Regions from separate parts of the Carnobacterium sp. FSL W8-0810 genome, predicted to be linked through region 3. Evidence: predicted binding sites of a transcription regulator. Region 3 holds the regulator's gene; each other region holds the start of a gene.
What was found. Region 3 encodes HrcA, which represses chaperone genes, less so after heat shock. Its sites were predicted from a motif close to TTAGCACTCNNNNNNNNNGAGTGCTAA; they were not measured.
Positions count from the first base shown of each region.

Region 1 (7,071 bases), 690 kb from region 3:
TGATTCCAGCTTCGATCATATTTACCCATTCATCAGTAGCCGCGTTATATCCTACGCCTAAATCAACGCTTTTTAATTTTTCAACAATAACAGAACCTTCAAGTCCAGCATTTGTTACGATTTGACGAACAGGTTCTTCAAGAGCACGGATCACGATTTTCACACCTGTTGCTTCATCGCCAGTTGCTTCGATTTCAGAAACTTTACGTTGAACATTGATCAACGCTGTTCCACCACCGGAAACGATTCCTTCTTCAACAGCTGCACGAGCTGCATTTAGAGCATCTTCAATACGTAATTTTCGTTCTTTTAATTCTGTTTCAGTAGCAGCTCCAACTTTGATAACGGCAACACCGCCAGAAAGTTTAGCTAAACGTTCTTGTAATTTTTCTTTATCAAATTCAGAAGTTGTTTCAGCTGCTTGAGCTTTCAATAAAGATACACGGTGTGAAATAGATTCAGCAGAACCGGCACCTTCAACAATTGTTGTTGCATCTTTTGTTACAACAACTTTGCTTGCATGCCCTAATTGGTCAATAGCTGTATCTTTCAATTCTAGACCTAAATCTTCAGTAATAACTGTTCCGCCAGTTAAGATAGCAATATCTTCAAGCATAGCTTTACGACGATCTCCAAATCCTGGAGCTTTAACAGCAACAACATTGAATGTTCCACGTAATTTGTTTAATACTAATGTAGGAAGAGCTTCTCCATCCACATCATCAGCAATAATCAACAATGGACGTCCTTGTTGTAAAATTTGTTCTAATAATGGAAGGATTTCTTGAATATTAGAGATTTTTTTATCCGTAATTAAAATGTATGGATTTTCTAAGTTAGCTTCCATTTTATCGTTGTCTGTTACCATGTATTGAGATAAGTAACCACGATCAAATTGCATACCTTCAACAACGCCTAATTCTGTTTCAATTCCTTTAGATTCTTCAATTGTAATAACGCCATCTGTTCCAACGCGTTCCATTGCTTCAGCAACCAATTCTCCTGTTTCATTGTTGCCTGAAGAAATAGCAGCAATTTGCGCAATTGATTCTTTTGAATCTACTTTTTTAGAGATAGCAAGCAATTCTTCAACAGCCACTTTTGTCGCCATTTCAATCCCGCGTCGAATACCAACAGGGTTAGCTCCAGCAGTTACATTTTTTAATCCTTCGCGAACAATAGCTTGTGTTAAAACAGTTGCTGTTGTTGTACCGTCTCCAGCAATATCATTTGTTTTAGAGGCAACTTCTGAAACAAGTTGTGCTCCCATATTTTCAAAATGATCTTCTAATTCAATTTCTTTAGCAATTGTAACACCATCATTTGTAATAAGTGGTGAACCGAAAGATTTTTCTAAAACAACATTTCTTCCTTTGGGTCCTAATGTTACTTTAACAATATCTGCTAAAATATCTACTCCACGTAACATTGATGCACGTGCGTCTTCAGAAAATTTAATATCTTTTGCCATTTTTCCTTCACCTCATTAATTTAGTTTGTTCAGTAGTTTTGCTTTAGTTTTATTTAATCGATGACTGCAACGATATCGTGCTCTTTTACCACTAAATATTCTTTACCGTCATATTTCACTTCTGTTCCAGTATATTTTTCAAATAACACAGTATCGCCAACGTTAACTGACAATGCTACTCTTGAGCCGTTTTCTAAAATACGACCTTCCCCAACAGCAATAACAGAACCTGTTTGAGGTTTTTCTTGAGCTGAACCTGGTAAAACAATCCCGCTGATTGTTTTTTCCTCTTCCTTAGCAACTTCAATAATGACACGATCTCCTAATGGTTTTAACACGTAAATCCCTCCATCTAAATTATTTCTTCGATTTTAGCACTCAAACAGACCAAGTGCTAAACCACTTCTTAATAATAACAAATATAGAAAAGAATGCAAGAATTTTTATCTCAATTCTTTCTCCTTTTTAAATGAGCTCTTTTCCATTAAAATATAAACTAGCTCATATTATCTGTTGTATTCATTTGCCAACATTTTATGGTATACTGAAAAACGAAGTATTTTTAGTATTATTTAGTATTATATAGAATAAAGTTTCCTCTTCTTACTTTTAGAGGCTTTTATTCGTTGTATTAAACCAATTTACCAAACTGTGGAAACGACAGTTCATCTCGAAAAAAAGAAGGTCTTAGTCATGTTGAAGAAACTTACTCGTCACACATCTGTTTTAATGATCGTATTTTACTTAATTGCTCAATTCTTACCGGCAGTGATTCTTGCGCTAGCTCCAAAAAGTTTACAAACAGAAGCAGCTATTTATGGAACAATTTTCAGCTTTTTTATTGGAGCAATTGCTATGCTACTGCTTAATCGAAAGTCAACCATTCGAAATTCGTTGACTTTAGCTCCCTCTGTGCCTAGAAAAAAAGTGATCTATTGGGGAATTATTGGAATACCCTTAGTCCTTTTGGTTCAGTATCTCGCAAATCTTATTGAAATAGTAGTATTGGGACTTCCAATAGCATCGGAGAATACTCAAAGCATTCTTTTGATCGTCGATAAGTATCCGATTTATCTTATCATTGTTTCTATATTAGGACCAATCATGGAAGAATTTGTTTTTAGAAAAGTTATTTTTGGTTTCTTATATGATCTTACAGGGCCTATAGGCGCTGCAGTAATCAGTGCATTACTCTTTGCTTTTATGCATCTTGATGGACATATTTTACTTTATTCTAGTATGGCTTTTGTTTTCAGTTTTCTCTATAGTAAAACTAAAAATATTGCTGCACCAATGATTACTCATATTGCTATGAACACATTAGTTATGTTAGTAAACTTCATATGAGGGATTACTATATGTTAGAAAGGAATTTTTCATTTGATAAATAAACGTAATTTTATAATGCAAATCATTTTTACTTACTTGATGTCTGGAATATTCATCTGGTTTGCTATTGATTCAGTAGGCAATTCTGGCTGGACATTTTTCTCTATCCTTTATGTATTGTTTTCTACTAGTTATTTTGTTAGAGCTTCAAAAATACTCGAAATTTATTTCAAAATCAAAAAAGGAAACAAACCATAAAAAACGGTTTGTTTCCTTTTTTTTAATCTTTTGTAGGTTTGTAATGATCTAAGAAATAAATCAATGTTTGCAATTCATTTGTTAAATCAACGTTTTGGACTCTTACATCATCCGGTACAGAAATTCTGTATGGGGTGAAATTTAAAATACCTTTTACATTTGCTTCTACTAATCGATCAGCCGTTGCTTGTGCTACAGATGATGGAATGGTAATAATAACAATTTCAATTTGTTGCACTTTAAGTTGTTCAACCATGTCGTCCATGTGATAAATAGGAACACCACTTAAAATAGTGCCAACGATTTCTTGATCGATATCAAAAGCTGCACTGATTCGCATGTTGTTGCTTTGATGGAAGTTATAATTCAATAAAGCATGTCCTAAATTCCCTACTCCAATTAAAGCTACATTTGTCAATCTATCTTGTTTAAGTGTCTTACTGAAGAAGTTCATTAGATCCTCAACATCATATCCGTATCCTCTTTTGCCTAAGGCTCCAAAATAAGAAAAGTCTCTTCGAATTGTAGCACTATCAACTTTAATAGCCTCACTCAATTCAGTTGAAGAAACACGTACTTTTCCGGAATCATGTAAGAATCGCAAATAGCGATAATAAATCGGCAATCGCCTAGCCGTTGCATTGGGTATTTTCTTTTCTACCATTCTTTTATCCTCCATCAGTCTTTAGTCTAATTTCTCCAATTTTTTTGCTAGTTCAATTCACAAGCAAATCATTTTATATTTTACTTCACAATCTTTTTTTAGTGAACGTTCTTATTATATCATTTTTTTTGTATATTACTAGTATTAATTTTTGTCATTCATTCCAATCTCTATTTAACATTAGTGTTAAAATTCACAATAATGCTTGTGAAGCCACTTCTAAAAAGTTAGCTTTTTTGGGTTTGTAATTTCACTCAGCCCAAATCTATGATAAACTACTAATGAGAATGATGAAATGAGGACCAAGACTATGATTCTATTACAAGCACAACACGTTGCCCGCTATTTTGGAGCAGATGTGTTGTTTGAAAATATTTATTTAGAAGTACAAGAACATTCGCGGATTGCCTTAGTTGGAAGAAATGGTACAGGTAAATCTACTCTTTTAAAAATGATCGCGGATATTGAACAACCGGATGCTGGAAAAATCGTCAAAGGAAAGCAAGTCAGTATTGGCTACTTAGCACAAAATACCGGTCTAGCTTCTGAAAGAACGATTTGGGATGAAATGTTGACCGTTTTTGAATTGGTCATTCAACTAGAAAAAGATATGCGTTCGATCGAACAGCAACTTGGTGACCCTGATTTGTTATCTGATGAAGAACTTTATACAGCAACTTTAAATCGCTATGACCACATCCAACATCGTTTTCGTGAGGAAAATGGGTTTGGTTATCAATCTGAGATTCGTTCTGTGCTGCATGGTTTTCGTTTTTACGAAGAAGATTATACTAAACAGATCAGTCAGCTTTCTGGTGGACAAAAAACACGCTTAGCATTAGCAAAATTATTATTAGAAAAAAAAGACTTATTGATTCTTGATGAGCCTACAAACCATTTAGATATTGAAACTCTTAGCTGGCTGGAAACCTATTTGCAATCGTATACTGGTGCCTTGCTGATTGTTTCTCATGACCGCTACTTTTTAGATAAAGTAGTGAATGAAGTTTATGAGATCAGTCGTCAAAAGATTACTCATTATAAAGGTAATTATTCAAAATATTTAGATTTAAAAGCCACTCGTCTTGAACAAGAATGGAAAGAATTTGAGAAACAACAAGGCGAAATTGCTAAGTTAGAAGATTTCGTCAATCGTAATTTAGTCCGTGCGTCAACTACTAAACGTGCTCAAAGCAGGCGCAAACAATTAGAAAAAATGGACCGTATCGATAAACCTCAAGGCGATGAAAAGTCTGCTCGTTTTTCATTTAAAACTGAAAAAGAAAGTGGCAATGTTGTTTTAACTTTATCCAATGGTGCGATTGGGTACGATGGAACCATTCTATCTCGCCCTGTTGAATTAGATGTTCGAAAATACGACTCGATTGCTTTAGTCGGACCAAACGGAATCGGAAAATCAACATTGCTAAAATCACTTATCGATCAACTTCCTTTGATCCAGGGCGAAAAGCATTTGGGTACAAATGTTTCATTGGGCTACTATGATCAAGAACAATCCGACTTAAATTCAACTAAATCTGTTTTGGCAGAACTTTGGGATGAGCACCCTACAACGCCTGAAAAAGATATTCGTTCAATACTTGGCAGTTTCTTATTCTCTGGAGAAGACGTAGAGAAATCAGTATCTTCCTTGAGTGGTGGAGAAAAAGCACGTTTGGCTTTAGCTAAATTAGCTATGAACAAAAATAATTTCTTAATGTTAGATGAACCGACAAACCATTTAGACATTGACAGTAAAGAAGTTTTAGAAAATGCACTAATTGATTTTGATGGAACTCTTTTATTTGTTTCACATGACCGTTACTTTATTAACCGCATTGCAACGACGATCATTGAGCTCTCTGAAGAAGGAAGCACACTTTATTTAGGTGATTATGATTATTACCTTGAAAAGAAAGCTGAACAAGAAGAGTTGCGTTTGCTTGCTGAGACGGAATCAGCTGAAAAAACAAAAGATGAATCTGTTCCAACAGTCAAAGCATCTCGTGAAATCAATAAAGAAGAACAAAAGTTGTTGCGTCAATTAACACGTCGTATCGAGGTCATTGAAAAAGAAATGGAAGAAGTTGAAACAATCATTACTCAGTGCGAAACTCAATTGATCGACCCAGAAGTATTCGGAGATCATGTACATGTGCAAGAACTAAATGAAGAAATTACTGGTGCTCAAGAACGATTGGATAACTTAGTCAGTGAATGGGAAGAAAAAAGTTTACAGTTAGAAGAAATGCAATAAGCCAAATAAAAATAAGCTAAACGTTTAAATAAAAAATTAATTCTACCAAATTATGCGGGAGGCAGTTTAGTGTCTTATCATCCAAAGTGGAGTAAAGCTAAGAAGCATTTAATGAGTTTTGTGTGTGATTCTTTGCATAATAGAATAGATTTTCAAGTTATTAATTATCGAAAAGCACATGACCAGTTAGGCAGAGCTGTCCTAACTGTTGATAAAGTAGAAATGTTAACTATGTGCACCTTAACTGCTGAAAGAGAAGCCTATTATAAAGAAATGGCTATTCGCACTCAATTGAATGATTTTAATGTTGTTGATGTTTTTAAGAACCAAACCTACCAGACAGACGCATACGAACAACAAAAAAAGGAAGGCATCTATGCACAATTTGATTTCTTTTCTGTTCTAGAAGATTATTTCAATTCGCCAATTGAACGTTCTCTAAAGTCGAAGGATATATTAACAAAAATATTATGTATGTTAGATCGCAGAGTAGGTAAAAGAACTTTACGCAACATGCAAGAATCTATTTTAGAAGAACATCCATTGGTTTACGATTTTTATAAACTACGTTGTGCTGCAGAACATATAACGATACACAATGCAGATCAATAGACATAAATTTTCCCAAGTACTAGGACCTCATTTTTTGCATACTGTCACCATTGTTTTTTACAGAATCTAAAAAACTCATTCTCCGAAAAAATTGAGAATGAGTTTTTTTCTATGCAGTTTTGTATGGTCTAATTATTTCTTTTAATTGAATGTCAATCCTGGTTTAGCATTTAATGCGTAATCCGTGAACTGATCTTGTTGATAGTGGACATATGCTGCCGCTCCGATCATAGCTGCATTATCCCCACACAATGATAGCGGTGGAATAGCTAATTCTACATTTGGCAATTCTTCAGCCATCGACTTAGTAAGAGCATCACGTAAGCCTTTATTCGCAGCTACTCCTCCTGCTAAAAGCAATTGTTTTACATCGTATTCCTTAGCAGCTCTAAGTGTTTTTGAAACCAAAACTTCAATCACGCTTGCTTGAAAACTAGCTGCTAAGTTAATGTTGTTTAGTGGTTCGCCTTTTTGGTTCGC
Region 1 covers NZ_JBBOWO010000001.1:1,262,298-1,269,368, reverse strand. The annotation lists gene groL (chaperonin GroEL) at 1-1,471, opposite strand, end outside; gene groES (co-chaperone GroES) at 1,525-1,809, opposite strand; gene NST49_RS06175 (CPBP family intramembrane glutamic endopeptidase) at 2,165-2,818, shown strand; gene NST49_RS06170 (DUF4305 domain-containing protein) at 2,876-3,058, shown strand; gene NST49_RS06165 (redox-sensing transcriptional repressor Rex) at 3,081-3,722, opposite strand; gene NST49_RS06160 (ABC-F family ATP-binding cassette domain-containing protein) at 4,033-5,979, shown strand; gene NST49_RS06155 (SF0329 family protein) at 6,049-6,591, shown strand; gene tsaD (tRNA (adenosine(37)-N6)-threonylcarbamoyltransferase complex transferase subunit TsaD) at 6,733-7,071, opposite strand, start outside.
Region 1: the regulator HrcA is predicted to act here: its motif matches at 1,843-1,869, upstream of groES (co-chaperone GroES).

Region 2 (7,071 bases), 900 kb from region 3:
ACACCAAGAAAGATAGGGAAGGTGAACAAAGAAAATTGACTTTGAATAAAAATAGAAGCGATAGTTAATACAAATGAGATCAAAATTAAAATTGTTGGCCATTTTTGAGTATTTTTTTTAGTGTTATACATAAGTTAAAACTCCAGTCTTTTTTTAGATGCGTTTCCAGTAATCTTAAGTATACAAGTAGCGATTCTTCATAACAATAGTTTTCTAAAAGATGACTTATTTTTGTAAGAATAGTAATGAAATTTGATAAAGTTAAAAGTAAAAAAAACCACTACTTATAGACAAGTAGCAGCTTTGGATACTCTATATTTATTTTTTTCGTTTCATTTTGATTTGGCTTTGATAAAGGGAAGAGAAAGCGGCGAAAAGGATCCCAGTTATTGGGAAAATGATCCAAGCTGTTCCCCAAGCATCGTATAAAAAGCCGAAAAATAGATAAACAGCAGTTACTAAAGGAAAGACAACTCCGGCAATTTTATCCGTCAACTTGCCTGCGATAACTTTTTCAGGTCTGTAATCACCAAGTGAAAGAAGTTTTTCATAAGTTGAATACAAAACACCATAAAAAACAAATAGGAAAACACCAACAGCAACAAACCCTAACAGAAAAATCACAGACCAAGCATTATCTTCGCCTAAAAGAACAATGGCCAGCAATAAAGAAATAGGAGCTAGAATACAAAGAATAACGCCAGAAGCAATGGCTTTTGCAAAACTAGGTTTGAATTCCTTGAATTCATGATCTAATTTGATATGTGTAGGAGCATCAAGAAGGACCACTTTTCCATCAAGATTGTATTGTTCTTCTTTTAAACCAAAAATAATGAACAATCCAACGGCGATTGCGATAAAGAAGAAAAGAGGAATGATGGACAACAAATCAACTCTTTCCATAGCTACAGGGGATGTAAAAGAAAACAATAGAGCAACTTCTCGAAATAAAAGCATCATAGCAGGAGCGAGAATGCAAAGTGCAACACCTGTAGCAATCGCCATTCCAAATTTTGTCCGATGTTGCATAAAATCTTCCACTTCAGCTTCTGACATTGGAACGTTCTGCTCATTGTCTTCTTCAGAATCAATGTCTAAATTATACTCCTCAATGATTTCATCAATATTCCCAAACTCGGATAAGACAGTCCCAATAGCTTCATTTTCACTTTTTCCTTCTGACTTTAATTGAAGGTATTTATCTTCCATATTGGTGAGCATATCCTCTTTCAGTTGCAGCATTTCAGAAGTACGCGGGAGATTAATGAAAACTGAATCGACATAGTTTTTAATAGTATCCATAGTTATTATTCCTCCTTTATAAATTGATCGATCACTTTTTTTGTATCCAGCCATTCGGTTACTTTATCATGGTAGGTCTGTCTGCCTAAATCAGTAATTCTATAATAGGTCCGAGGTTTTCCATTGGTTTCAGTACTTGAATAAGATTGAATAAGGTCGCTTTTTTCTAAACGGTTAAACGCAGAGTAGAGAGTGGTTTCTTTCATGACGTATTTATCATGAGTTATTTTTTTAATAGTATTTGAAATTTTGTAACCATAAGAATCTTCTTTCATCAAAATAGATAATAGGATCAAACTATTGAACCCGCGCATGACATCACTTGATATCACTTAATCACCTCATTTTTTTACTTCATCTATCGTAGTAATTACAGTATACTTCTTTTACTACGACAGGTAAAGTAATTTGAACTGCTTTATGATCAAATAAGCGATTAAGTTATCTCAAATTGAACCGATTAGATAGATATACCTAATAGAATTGACTGCACAAAAAAAGATAGATCAATCATTAAGATTAATCTATCTTACTTATTCAAAAATAATCGGAACGTTAATTTCAGCTCCGTTTTTTTGCTCATTCGAATCGCTCATACTTCTTGTTTCATAAGTTAGTTTGCCGGGATATTCTCCTGCCGCATAACTAGTAGGTAATTCGATAGAATAAATGCCTTTTCCTGGCTCAATTAATTTAGATTCATAAACAATTTCATCGTTTATGGTCAAATAAATGATAAAATAAACGTCGTTTTGTTCAGGATTTTCAAAAGCAACATCTTGAGTTAAACTGTCTGCTTGAAAAACTAATTTTTCAAATCCTGGAATAGAAATCCCAGCTGCACTTTCGACACTTTCTTCTTGTGCTTGTTCGTTAGTTGCATTAGGATCAAGTCCTAAAAGGTCACCAACGCTATCTTTTGCTTCGTCATTTGTAAAATAATTTATTGCTATTATGGTTCCAGCCACAACAGCAATAAATAGTATTCCTTTTAATAGAAATGTAACGATAGGATTTTTAGTTCTGTTCTCTTTTTTCATAGGAACTCCTTTGATTTAAAATTAGAGCGTGGGGCTCTAATCACTGTAATTGATTTTAGATAATAATATTCGAGTATTATTCTGCTACTGGTACTTCAGCGTCAACAGGATTTGCATAGTCAAATGTAAAGTTAACGGCACCTGTATATAATCCAGAGAATTTGTCTTTACTATCTGCATCTGTTGCAACTGTAATAGTTTCTAATGAAGTTCCATTTGAAAGTTTGAATGCGCTCGATTGGTCTGACGGATCACTATCTCCTTCGACTGCAATCGTAGTAGGTAGTTGTTTTTTCGGATCACTTGTAGCTTCACCATTTAGAGTTAAATTTGTAACAGTTGCTGCAAAAACTTGAGTTGTTGTTCCTAACATTAATCCGGCCAATAGTGCTGATGCTAATAATTTTTTCATTATTTCCGACCTCTTTCTTATTGTATGTTAAAGAACAACTCCCCACAGCTGTTTCTTTCATGGGTAAAGCTTACTCCGTATGCGTTCTCAATACCAGAGTAAATGAACATCTGTACTATAACGTACATATTGCATACTAAAAAAAGTCATATGATAATTAAACAAATGTTATAGAGCCTACGTTTCTCTAAAAAAATAGTCCAGAATCCTGTGAAAACGTGGGGCTTTTTTTGCAACATTTGTTCATAAATAATTATAAAGTAAAATGTATAAGAGAATGATTATTGATTAGAAATGATAGAAGTGAGATTACACGGGAGTTTTAGAAGAGAAATAAGGCGTCTTTTGCTAGTTCTAACAGCTTAAATAGCTTATTTAAAATTGTTTTATATTAATAGATAAAAAAGAATGACATTATTTCCTTTTGGTTTCAGGGAAATAATGCCATTCTTTTGATGTTGGATGAGCTACCTTCTTGGTGTTTGGGTTCTGCCTAAGAAAAAGGCTAATGCTGCGATGGCTAAACCGATTATAATAAATAAGGTTCCAATAATGGGATCACCAGATCTTACAGGACCAAAGTATCCAAATACTATGATAATGATACCCACTACCAATAAAATCTTTCCTAATAGATTAAACATCATACCTACCTCCAGTACAGTCTTTATTTAATTAGTATAGCAAACAATAGCGAAAGAGAATACTAATATGACTAGTAGGCTAGCTAGTAAAAAAAACTTCAAAAATTTTTTAGCACTCTGTTGACAAGAGTGCTAAATTTTATTATATTATACATGAGCAAAGGAAATACTTGCTCAAGAGGTTAAAAAAATTTTAGAAAGAGGGTTAAATTTATGAGTAATTTATTTCCAGTAGGACGTGATTTCATGAATTTTGGCAAAAACTTTTTCGAGGATCCTTTTGACCATTTATTAGCACACACGGCTAATTTTAATGTAGACATTCGAGAAGAAGAGAATGCTTATATTGTAGAAGCTGATTTGCCAGGTATGCCTAAAGACAGTATTCAGTTAAAATATGAAGACAATGTATTGTCAATTGGGGCAACTCAAGAAGACGGTAAAGATGAAAAAGATGAAGAAGGCAACTATATCCGTAGAGAGCGTTCAACTAAATCTTTCAATCGCCAATTTTTATTGAAAAACGTCAACGAAGAAAAAATCTCAGCAACATTTGATAATGGTGTTTTAACCGTAACATTGCCTAAGAAAGATCCTGAAGGCACAACACCTAAACAAATTGAGATCAAATAAAAAAACTAAAAAAAAGAAGGTGTTGAGATTTGTGTCTCAACACCTTCTTTTTAATTTATCATCTACTAGTTCTTTTTAGTTAAGTAATCCTTGGCTGCTTGAAGAATCGTTCGATCATTTTCATAAGTAACTAAAGCTAATGCTTCTTCAAAGTTTGACCAAGAGCTATCTAGAACTTCTTCATCTTGTTTATGGATTTCTTGTTCAGAAGTATAGGCCATAAAATAAATCACATCTTTTACGGTGCCTTCATAAGGAGAATAACGGACAACATGTCTGAATTGAGTGTCCAGTTCAACTGTTAGGTGTGTTTCTTCCATAATTTCTCTTAAAGCTGTTTCTTCTTCTGTTTCATTGCCTTCTACATGACCTTTAGGAAAAGCCCAGTGTCCTCCATTATGGTGTTTGATCAATAAAAATTTAGGTTCTTCTGTTTCTTTTGTAACAATTACAGCTCCACATGATTTTTCTTGTTTCATCGTGATTCCTCCAATGAGATAACGTCTTTTGTTCAGTATACCAAAATCAAGGCTAAAAGTTTAGAGAGAATGATTTACTTCTAATAAGTAAGATAAATTGAAAAAAGAAGAAAAATCTTATATTATTAGAAGAATAGTTAGACATATACTAAAAATAAATAAATAAGAAGTAGGAGAAAACGAATGAATTCAAAATACAATCCCTTGTTTCAGCCTTTTACATTTGCATCAGGAGTCAAAGTGGATAATCGGTTGGTTATGGCACCGATGACGACTAATTCCTCTTTCGAAAATGGAATGGTTACAACTGAAGAAAAAGAGTACTATAAAAGACGGGTTGCTGGCCTTGGAGCTGTCGTGACTTCCTGTGCTCAAGTAATGGAAAACGGACGTTTCGCCGGTTCACTAAGTGCTGCATCTGACAACCGAATCGATAGTTTATCAAAACTAGCAAAAACGATTCAAAATGAAGGTCCTAAAGCTATTTTGCAAATTTTTCACGTAGGTCGACTTGGATCAAAAAGGACATTAAGAGGGGAACAGCCAGTCAGTGCAAGTGCTGTGCCACTTGATGTTGAAGGTGCAGAAGTACCCAGAGAACTATCGGATAAAGAAGTGCATGAATTGATTGATGCTTTTGGACAAGCGACAAGACGCGCGATCCAAGCAGGATTTGATGGGATTGAATTGCATGGAGCAAACAATTATCTGATTCAACAATTCTTCTCTCCGCATTCCAATCGCCGAGAAGATCAGTGGGGTGGATCACTTGAAAAACGCATGAACTTTCCTTTAGCGGTCGTTCAAGCTGCAAAAGAAGCAATCCAAACCTATGCAGATAAACCGTTTATTTTTGGGTACCGCATTTCTCCAGAAGAAATAAAGGAGCCCGGCATCACTATTGAAGATACTTTACAATTGATTGCTAAATTAAAAGAACAAGGACTGGATTACATCCATGTTTCAACCAATGAATGGACGCAAGCTTCAGTTCGTGATCCAAAAGTAACCAAACCTGTTGTTCAACGTATCCAAGAATCAGTCGGAAAGGATTTCCCGATTATAGGAGTTGGATCGATCATCACACCAGACGATGCTGTAGCAGCAATGGAATTAGGATTACCGCTTGTGGCTATCGGTCGTGAATTAGTGATTGAACCAGACTGGGTCCAAAAAGTAAAACTAGGAAATGAAATGGCTATTCGTAAAAAAATAAAACCAGAATATCGGGAAGATCTTACTTTGCCTGACGCTATGTGGGAGTATATTGAAAGTAGACCGGGTTGGTTCCCAATCGTTTAGTAAGAACAATAAATAGTAAGCTTGAAAAGAACTTTTCACTTCATGTGAGAGGTTCTTTTTTTTGATGAAAACACGAACATTACAATCCGGATAAAGGTAAAATAATTCGTTTTTAGGTCTTTACTTAACTCTTATTTGAAGTTATACTATAAAAGTGTTAATCATTAACGAAATATAAATGTGTTATTAAAATTAATGTTCGTATTTAATAGGAGGGTTATTTTGGAAGAGAGAATGAAACGTCCAGCAGGAACAATCGTATTGCCGAAAAGAGAAAGAAAACAAGCGAAGGTCACACCGAAACCTGAATCCACTCTTATTTATCAAGTAGACGATAAGCCAGGATTTGTATTGATGACCCTTTTAGGATTTCAAAACATATTGACAGCCTTTGGAGGAATCGTAGCTGTACCTTTAGTAATTTCAGGTATGGCAGGGTTTGGAGTCGCGGACACTTCATATATGATTAGTGCAGCATTGTTAGGCTCGGGTGTTGTTTCAATTATTCAATCTAAAGGAATTGGCCCAAAATGGTTTCGTGTAGGAGCCGGTCTTCCAACGATTATGGGAACCGATTTTGGATTTGTTGGTCCAGCAAATGCGGTTATCAATACAATGGGTGGCGGCATTGCTGGTTATTTTGGTGGAACGATGATGGGAGCCGTTTTAGAAATCATCTTGAGTTATTTTATCAAACCGTTAATGAAATTCTTTCCTCCAGTCGTAACAGGTACCGTTATTTCACTGATGGGATTAACGTTGATGCCTGTTGCATTTGATTGGGTAGCTGGTGGAGTAGGTGCCGCTAATTATGGATCACCTCTTAATTTAGCAATTGCAACAATTGTCTTCTTATTGATTGTTTTATTAAATCATTATGGCAGTGTCAAAATTGGACCTGCAGCTGTTCTGATTGGGATCGTTGCTGGTTATGTCATGTGTATTCCGCTTGGAATGGTTGATTTTAATCAAGTTGCTCAAGCTAACTGGTTTGCTATGCCTCAATTGTTCAAATATGGTGTCAATTTTGATTTGAAATTTGCTATTCCGTTTATCTCAGGCTATCTAGTAACCGTTATTGAAACAGTGGGTGTTATGCAAACAATTGGAGCCGTAACAGAAACAGAATTAACGGATGAAGACATTGCAAATGGTGTTCGTGCAGATGGAGTCGGTTCATTTATCGGACCTGCAATGGGATCAGGTCCAGTAGCTACATTTAGCCAAAATGCTGGTTTAATTCCCTTAACTCGCAATGC
Region 2 covers NZ_JBBOWO010000001.1:1,046,804-1,053,874, forward strand. The annotation lists gene NST49_RS05080 (hypothetical protein) at 1-131, opposite strand, end outside; gene NST49_RS05085 (permease prefix domain 1-containing protein) at 319-1,302, opposite strand; gene NST49_RS05090 (PadR family transcriptional regulator) at 1,308-1,634, opposite strand; gene NST49_RS05095 (hypothetical protein) at 1,836-2,342, opposite strand; gene NST49_RS05100 (hypothetical protein) at 2,419-2,754, opposite strand; gene NST49_RS05105 (hypothetical protein) at 3,222-3,401, opposite strand; gene NST49_RS05110 (Hsp20/alpha crystallin family protein) at 3,612-4,031, shown strand; gene NST49_RS05115 (bis(5'-nucleosyl)-tetraphosphatase) at 4,097-4,510, opposite strand; gene NST49_RS05120 (NADH-dependent flavin oxidoreductase) at 4,694-5,812, shown strand; gene NST49_RS05125 (uracil-xanthine permease family protein) at 6,035-7,071, shown strand, end outside.
Region 2: the regulator HrcA is predicted to act here: its motif matches at 3,508-3,534, upstream of NST49_RS05110 (Hsp20/alpha crystallin family protein).

Region 3 (7,071 bases):
TTAGTCGTGCCTACCTTCTTTATTTATTCCGAAAAAGTGTCACTGTAAATTATACCAGTGAAAGCCTTGAATTACAATGTATTAGAGAGAAACTAACGTTTAAGGCAAAAGAAAACCTAAGCGATCGCTTAGGTTTTCTTTCAGATCATACATAATGCTAATTCTTATTAAACCAATCGGTTCATTTCTTTTTCTTATCTGCTTTAAATGCGTCTTTTACTTTATCAAAAATAGAACCATCTTGTTCTTCAACTTCCATACCGCTCGCTTGAGCAAATTGTCTCAACAAGTCTGTTTGTTCTTTTGATAGATTTTTTGGCGTCATCAATTTAACTTTTACGTGTTGGTCTCCAGTACCTGTACCGCGTAATTTTGGTGCTCCTTTGCCTCTCAAGCGGAAGTTCGTTTCTGTTTGAGTTCCAGCAGGTATTTTAAGTTTAACTTTACCATGGACGGTTGGAACTTCAACCTCATCCCCTAGAGTAGCTTGGACAAAATTGATCGGCAATTCATAATAAATTTCTGATCCATTTCGTTCAAATTCTTTGCTGGCTTTCACACGGAAAACAACATATAAATCGCCGTATGGTCCACCATTCTTACCGGCTTCACCTTGACCGTTCAAGCGCATTTGATTTCCATCTTCAACACCTGCAGGGACAGTCACTTTAACCGTATGTTTGTCTTTCATATGTCCAGAACCATGACAAGTTGGACAAGACTCTTTAATTTCTTGACCAGTACCATGACAAACATCACAGGTTTGACGAGTCATTACTCGTCCAAGCGGAGTATTCCGTTCAACATTTAATGAACCTGTACCATGACATTTAGAACACGTTACAGGATGAGTACCAGGTTTAGCACCATCACCATGACACGTTTTACATTCTTCTTCACGGTTGTAGCTGATCGTTGTTTCTTTACCAAAGATAGCTTCTTCAAATTCAAGATTTAAAGAGTACTGTAAATCTTCTCCTTGGCGAGGAGCGTTTGGATTATATGAACGACCTCCGCCGCCACCAAAGAATGATTCAAATATATCTTCAAATCCGCCGCCGCCGAAACCACCACCAAAGCCACCGCCGCCGAATCCGCCACCGCCTGCTCCAAAGTTTGGATCAGTACTTGCATGACCATATTGATCGTAAGCAGCTCGTTTATTCGCATCACTTAATACTTCATAAGCTTCAGCAACTTCTTTAAATTTTTCTTCTGCCCCAGCTTCTTTATTAATGTCTGGGTGGAACTTCTTTGATAATTTTCGGTATGCCCTTTTTATTTCATCATCGGAAGCACTTTTTGATACTCCTAATACTTCGTATAAGTCTCTTTTAGCCATAATTTCCCTCCATCGTTACGTATGACAATTTTTTATCTATCCTCTAAATTAGCCTTAATGAGCATAGCATATCTAGAAGAAAAAGCCAAAAGCAATTTGCCTTGGCTTTCTCATTCCATCATCTATTGATACGATTATTTATTGTCGTCATCGACTTCTTCAAAATCAGCATCTACAACATCGTCAGATCCACCTTGTGTTCCTTCTTGTGCATCTTCAGGGTTAGCTTCTGCTTGAGCTTGAGCGGCTTGTTCATACAATTTAACTGTAAGAGCTTGTACGATTTCGTTTAACTCATCACGTTTAGTTTTCATTGCTTCAATATCATTTGCTTCAACAGCAGCTTTTAATTCATCACGAGCTTCTTCAGCTTTTTTAACTTCAGCTTCATCAACTTTACCTTCAAGTTCAGTGATTGTTTTATCAACTTGGAATAATAATTGATCCACTTCGTTACGTAATTCTACTTCTTCTTTACGAGCTTTGTCTGCTTCAGCGTTAGCTTCTGCATCTTTAACCATACGTTCGATTTCTTCATCGCTTAAACCTGAAGAAGATTTAATGGTAATCGTTTGTTCTTTTTGAGTTCCTAAATCTTTCGCACTTACGTTAACGATTCCGTTTTTATCAATATCAAATGTTACTTCGATTTGAGGAATACCACGAGGTGCAGCAGGAATATCAGTCAATTGGAAGCGACCTAATGTTTTGTTGTCAGCTGCCATTGGACGTTCACCTTGCATAACGTGTACATCAACAGCTGGTTGATTATCAGCAGCAGTTGAGAATACTTGTGATTTACTTGTTGGGATCGTTGTATTACGATCGATCAATTTAGTAAATACGCCACCCATTGTTTCAATACCTAATGATAATGGAGTAACATCTAATAATACGATGTCTTTAACATCACCAGTGATAACTCCACCTTGGATTGCAGCACCCATTGCTACAACTTCATCAGGGTTAACTGATTTGTTTGGTTCTTTACCAGCTTCTTTACGTACAGCATCTACAACAGCTGGAATACGTGTTGATCCACCTACTAAGATAACTTCGTCAATTTCAGATGTAGACAATCCAGCATCTTTAAGAGCTTGACGAACAGGTCCTTTAGTACGTTCTACTAAGTCATAAGTTAATTCGTCAAATTTTGCACGAGTTAAGTTGATTTCTAAGTGCATTGGTCCAGCTTCACCAGCAGTGATAAATGGTAAACTGATTTGTGTTGAAGTTACACCTGACAAGTCTTTTTTAGCTTTTTCAGCAGCATCTTTCAAACGTTGAACAGCCATTTTATCTTTAGATAAGTCAATGCCGTTTTCTTTTTTGAATTCAGCTACCAAGTAGTCCATGATTTTGTTATCAAAATCATCTCCACCTAATTTGTTGTCTCCAGCAGTAGACAATACATCAAATACTCCGTCACCTAATTCAAGGATAGAAACGTCAAATGTACCACCACCAAGGTCAAATACTAATACTTTTTCTTCTTTGTCTGTTTTGTCTAAACCATAAGCTAATGCAGCAGCAGTTGGTTCATTTACAATACGTTCAACTTCAAGACCAGCAATTTTACCTGCATCTTTAGTTGCTTGACGTTGTGCATCGTTGAAGTAAGCAGGAACAGTGATAACAGCTTTATCAACTGTTTCGCCTAAATAACTTTCAGCATAGCCTTTCAAATATTGAAGAATAGTTGCAGAAATTTCTTGTGGAGAGTATTTTTTTCCATCAACTTCTACTGAATAGCCAGCTTCGCCAATATGACGTTTGATTGAACTAATTGTGTTAGGGTTTGTTACAGCTTGACGTTTTGCAACTTCTCCTACTTGCATTTCTCCATTTTTAAAAGCAACGACTGAAGGAGTCGTACGGTTACCTTCTGGATTCGGAATAATTTTTGCTTCTCCGCCTTCTAATACAGCTACTGCTGAGTTTGTTGTTCCTAAGTCAATTCCAATAATTTTTCCCATTTTAAAATCCCTCATTTATATATTATTTTAGTTTTTTTATATTTTTATAAGCATTATTGAGCAACGATAACCATTGCTGGACGTAATACACGTCCCTTTAAATCATACCCTTTTTGTAAAACTTGTACAACTGTTTCACTTGTTTGACCTTCTTCAACAGGTACGGTTTGAATAGCCTGATGAAAATTAGGATCAAAAGGTTTATTTAAAGGATCGATAACGTCAATTCCTTCATTTTTTAATGCAGTGTTGAAGGTTTCCATTACCATTTCGATCCCTTTTTTCAAACTTTCTCCATGCTCATCTTTTACTTCTATAGCTAGAGCACGTTCTAAGCTATCAATAACTGGAAGTAATTCTGTTGCTAAAGACTGTGAACGGTACTTAGCCGCATCTTCACGCTCTTTTGCATTGCGTTTTTGGATATTTGCCATTTCAGCTTGAACACGCAAATATTTGTTTTCCATTTCATTTAAAGCAGCTCTTGCTTCAGCAAGTTCATCAATTTCTGGTTGTTGTTCTTCTTCAACAGATTCAGTATTTTCTGCTCTATTTTCAAGAGTTTCTTCTACTGTTTCTATTGTTGATTCTTCAACGACTTCTTGTTCTTGCTTATCTTTTTTATTTCTAGCCACATCAACAGCTCCTTTTTGATTAATCATCTACTGAATTGTAGTAGTCGATTATTTTTCTTGAAAGCTCATGTCTAAATACATCCACAAGTCCAATCATTTTTGAATAAGGCATATTCGTCGGACCTAACAAAGCGATAACTCCTGAGTTATATCCTGCAATATCATAGCTAGCTGTAATTAAACTAAACTCATTAAAGAGTTCATTATTTAACTCAGTGCCAATTTTCACAGTGATTCCTGATGTACTAGGAATCAATAGAGAAGATAAATCATGAGTACCATCCATTAAGGAATAAATAGATTTGAATTTCTCAACATTCAACTCACTTGAGAAATCTAGTATATTCATTCTTCCACCTACATGCATCCGATCTTGTCCAGCTTTCATAAAAATACTTTCAAAGATGTCCATCATTCCTTCACTTGTCTTAACATATTTGTTCAACAATAAAGGAATGTCTGTTTTCAGCCTTCTAAACACTTCCATTAGTGGCAATCCAACTAATTGTTCATTAAAGATACGAACAATTTTTTCTAACTCATTAGCATCCATTGATTTTGGAATAGTAAATACCTGGTTCTCTACATGGCCCTTATTGGTAACTAATATGGCCATGACTTGATAATCATTTAATGGTACCAAACGAAAACCGGTCAAGATACTCTCTTTGATCTCAGGACCTAACGCGATAGCTGTGTAGCTGGTCAAACTTGAAAGCAATTCAGCCGATTGAAAAACAATTTCATCCAACTGTCTAAATTGATTTCCTAATGCACTCTTGATGACTGCAAGATCTTTTTGTTGTATTTTTGCTGGATGAACCAGATAGTCCACATAAAAACGATAGCCTTTTAATGAAGGAACACGACCTGATGACGAATGTGTTTTTTCAATGAAGCCTAGTTCTTCAAGACGTCCCATCTCATTCCGAATGGTAGCAGAACTAAAATTAATATCCGCTTCATTCATTAAGGTCTTAGACCCGATTGGAGTCTCATATGAAGTGTATAAGCGAATGATAGACTTTAAGATCAAAATCTGCCTTTCAGTTAACATTTACATCACCTCTTTTTAGCACTTGAAACTATTGAGTGCTAACACATGTATTAATTTACCAAATATAACTAATTCTGTCAATAATTTTTGCTTAATTTTTGACTAATTTTGACGTTTATTTTAATTGATCTCATTAACCTTGATATTTCAGCATTTCTAATTAAAAAAAGCGGCATTAAAAATGGTATGCCCATTTTTAATACCGTTTCTATTGGATTAAACTGCACTCTTTCTTAGCTTTTTTTATTTCTTGTTTGACTTGATCGAATCCAGTGCCGCCTAAAGAATTTCTTCTTTCAACAGCCATACGAGAGTCCAGCAAGGCATAAACATCTTCTTGGATGACTGGTGCGACTTTTTGAAACTCTGCTAACGGAATATCTTGTAAAAACCCACCATTCTTCAGGCAGTTTAATACAAGTTTGCCCACGATTTCATGTGCTTCTCTAAACGGTATACCTTTTGAAGCAAGATAGTCAGCCAATTCAGTCGCATTTGAGAAATCCTGAGTTGTTGCTTCACTCATTTTCTCTTCATTGATGACCATACCTTCTAACATGCCAGAAAAAACTTTCAAACACTCTTTGGTTGTTTTTACCGTATCAAACATACCTTCTTTATCTTCTTGCAAGTCTTTATTATAAGCTAATGGCAAACCTTTCATTATTGTTAATAATGAAAATAGATTGCCATATACTCGACCTGTTTTCCCTCGGATCAATTCTGCCATATCTGGATTTTTCTTTTGCGGCATAATTGAGCTTCCAGTCGAATAAGTATCCGTCAGACTAACGAATTGATATTCATGACTGGTCCAAAGAATGATTTCTTCACAAAAACGGGAAAGATGCATCATCACTATACTGCTGTTTGACAGAAACTCAATGATATAGTCACGATCACTTACCGCATCCAGACTATTTGAATAGATAGAATTGAATCCTAGTTGTTCAGCAGTCTCTAAACGATCGATTGGAAAAGTAGTACCGGCTAGAGCTGCAGCACCTAAAGGGGAAAAATCGATTCGTTTGAAACTTTCTTGATAGCGTTCAAGATCTCGTTTAAACATATTATAGTAAGCCAACAGATGATGAGCAAAAGAAATCGGTTGTGCATGTTGCAAATGAGTGTAACCAGGAATAATGGTCTCAACATGATCTTCAGCTTTTAGCAAAATAACTTTTTTTAAGTCTTCCAGCAGCTCAGAAACTTCTCCAACCTGTTTTTTCAAATAAAGATGCATATCGGTCGCTACTTGATCATTGCGACTTCTGGCCGTATGCAGCTTTCCTGCCACAGGCCCAATTTCTTTATGAAGAAGCGTCTCAATATTCAAATGAATGTCTTCATTTTCAATAGAAAATATCAACTCTTTATTTTTTGCTTTTACTAATAATCGTTCTAATCCTTTGATAATTTCATCTGCTTCTTCTTGACTGACGATCGATGTTTTGGCTAACATTTTGACGTGAGCTAAGCTCCCAATTATGTCTTCCTCAGCCAAAACTTGATCTACTTCAATGGAAGCTCCAAATTCATCGATCCATTTTTGATTTTCGCCTTCAAAACGACCGCCCCATAATTTTTTCATCTTTGTCATCCTAACTGTATTTGACTAGTTGTATTTAGTTATTTTAATTTAACTGTATCTTTTACTTTATTTACTTCTGCATGCACTTTTGTTGGCAGACCCCATAACTTAATGAATCCAACTGAAGCTTCTTGATTGAACGTATCAGCAGAAGTATAAGTTGCCAAGTTTTCATCATACAATGAATTTGGCGATTTTCTGCCTTCTACTATCGCATGACCTTTGAATAATTTTACACGAACCGTTCCATTCACGTATTTTTGAGTTGATTTCAAAAAGGCAATTAAACTTTCGGTTAATGGATTAAACCATAGACCGTTATAAATCATTTCTGTTATTTTTTGTTCGATTATGGGTTTAAAGTGTGCGATATCTTTAACGAATGTTAAATCTTCCAATTCTTTATGAGCAGTCATAAGCGTTACTGCTCCTGGAGCTTCATATACTTCACGAGATTTGATTCCAATCAA
Region 3 covers NZ_JBBOWO010000001.1:1,949,157-1,956,227, forward strand. The annotation lists gene dnaJ (molecular chaperone DnaJ) at 182-1,345, opposite strand; gene dnaK (molecular chaperone DnaK) at 1,477-3,318, opposite strand; gene grpE (nucleotide exchange factor GrpE) at 3,372-3,953, opposite strand; gene hrcA (heat-inducible transcriptional repressor HrcA) at 3,973-5,010, opposite strand; gene argH (argininosuccinate lyase) at 5,219-6,601, opposite strand; gene NST49_RS09450 (argininosuccinate synthase) at 6,640-7,071, opposite strand, start outside.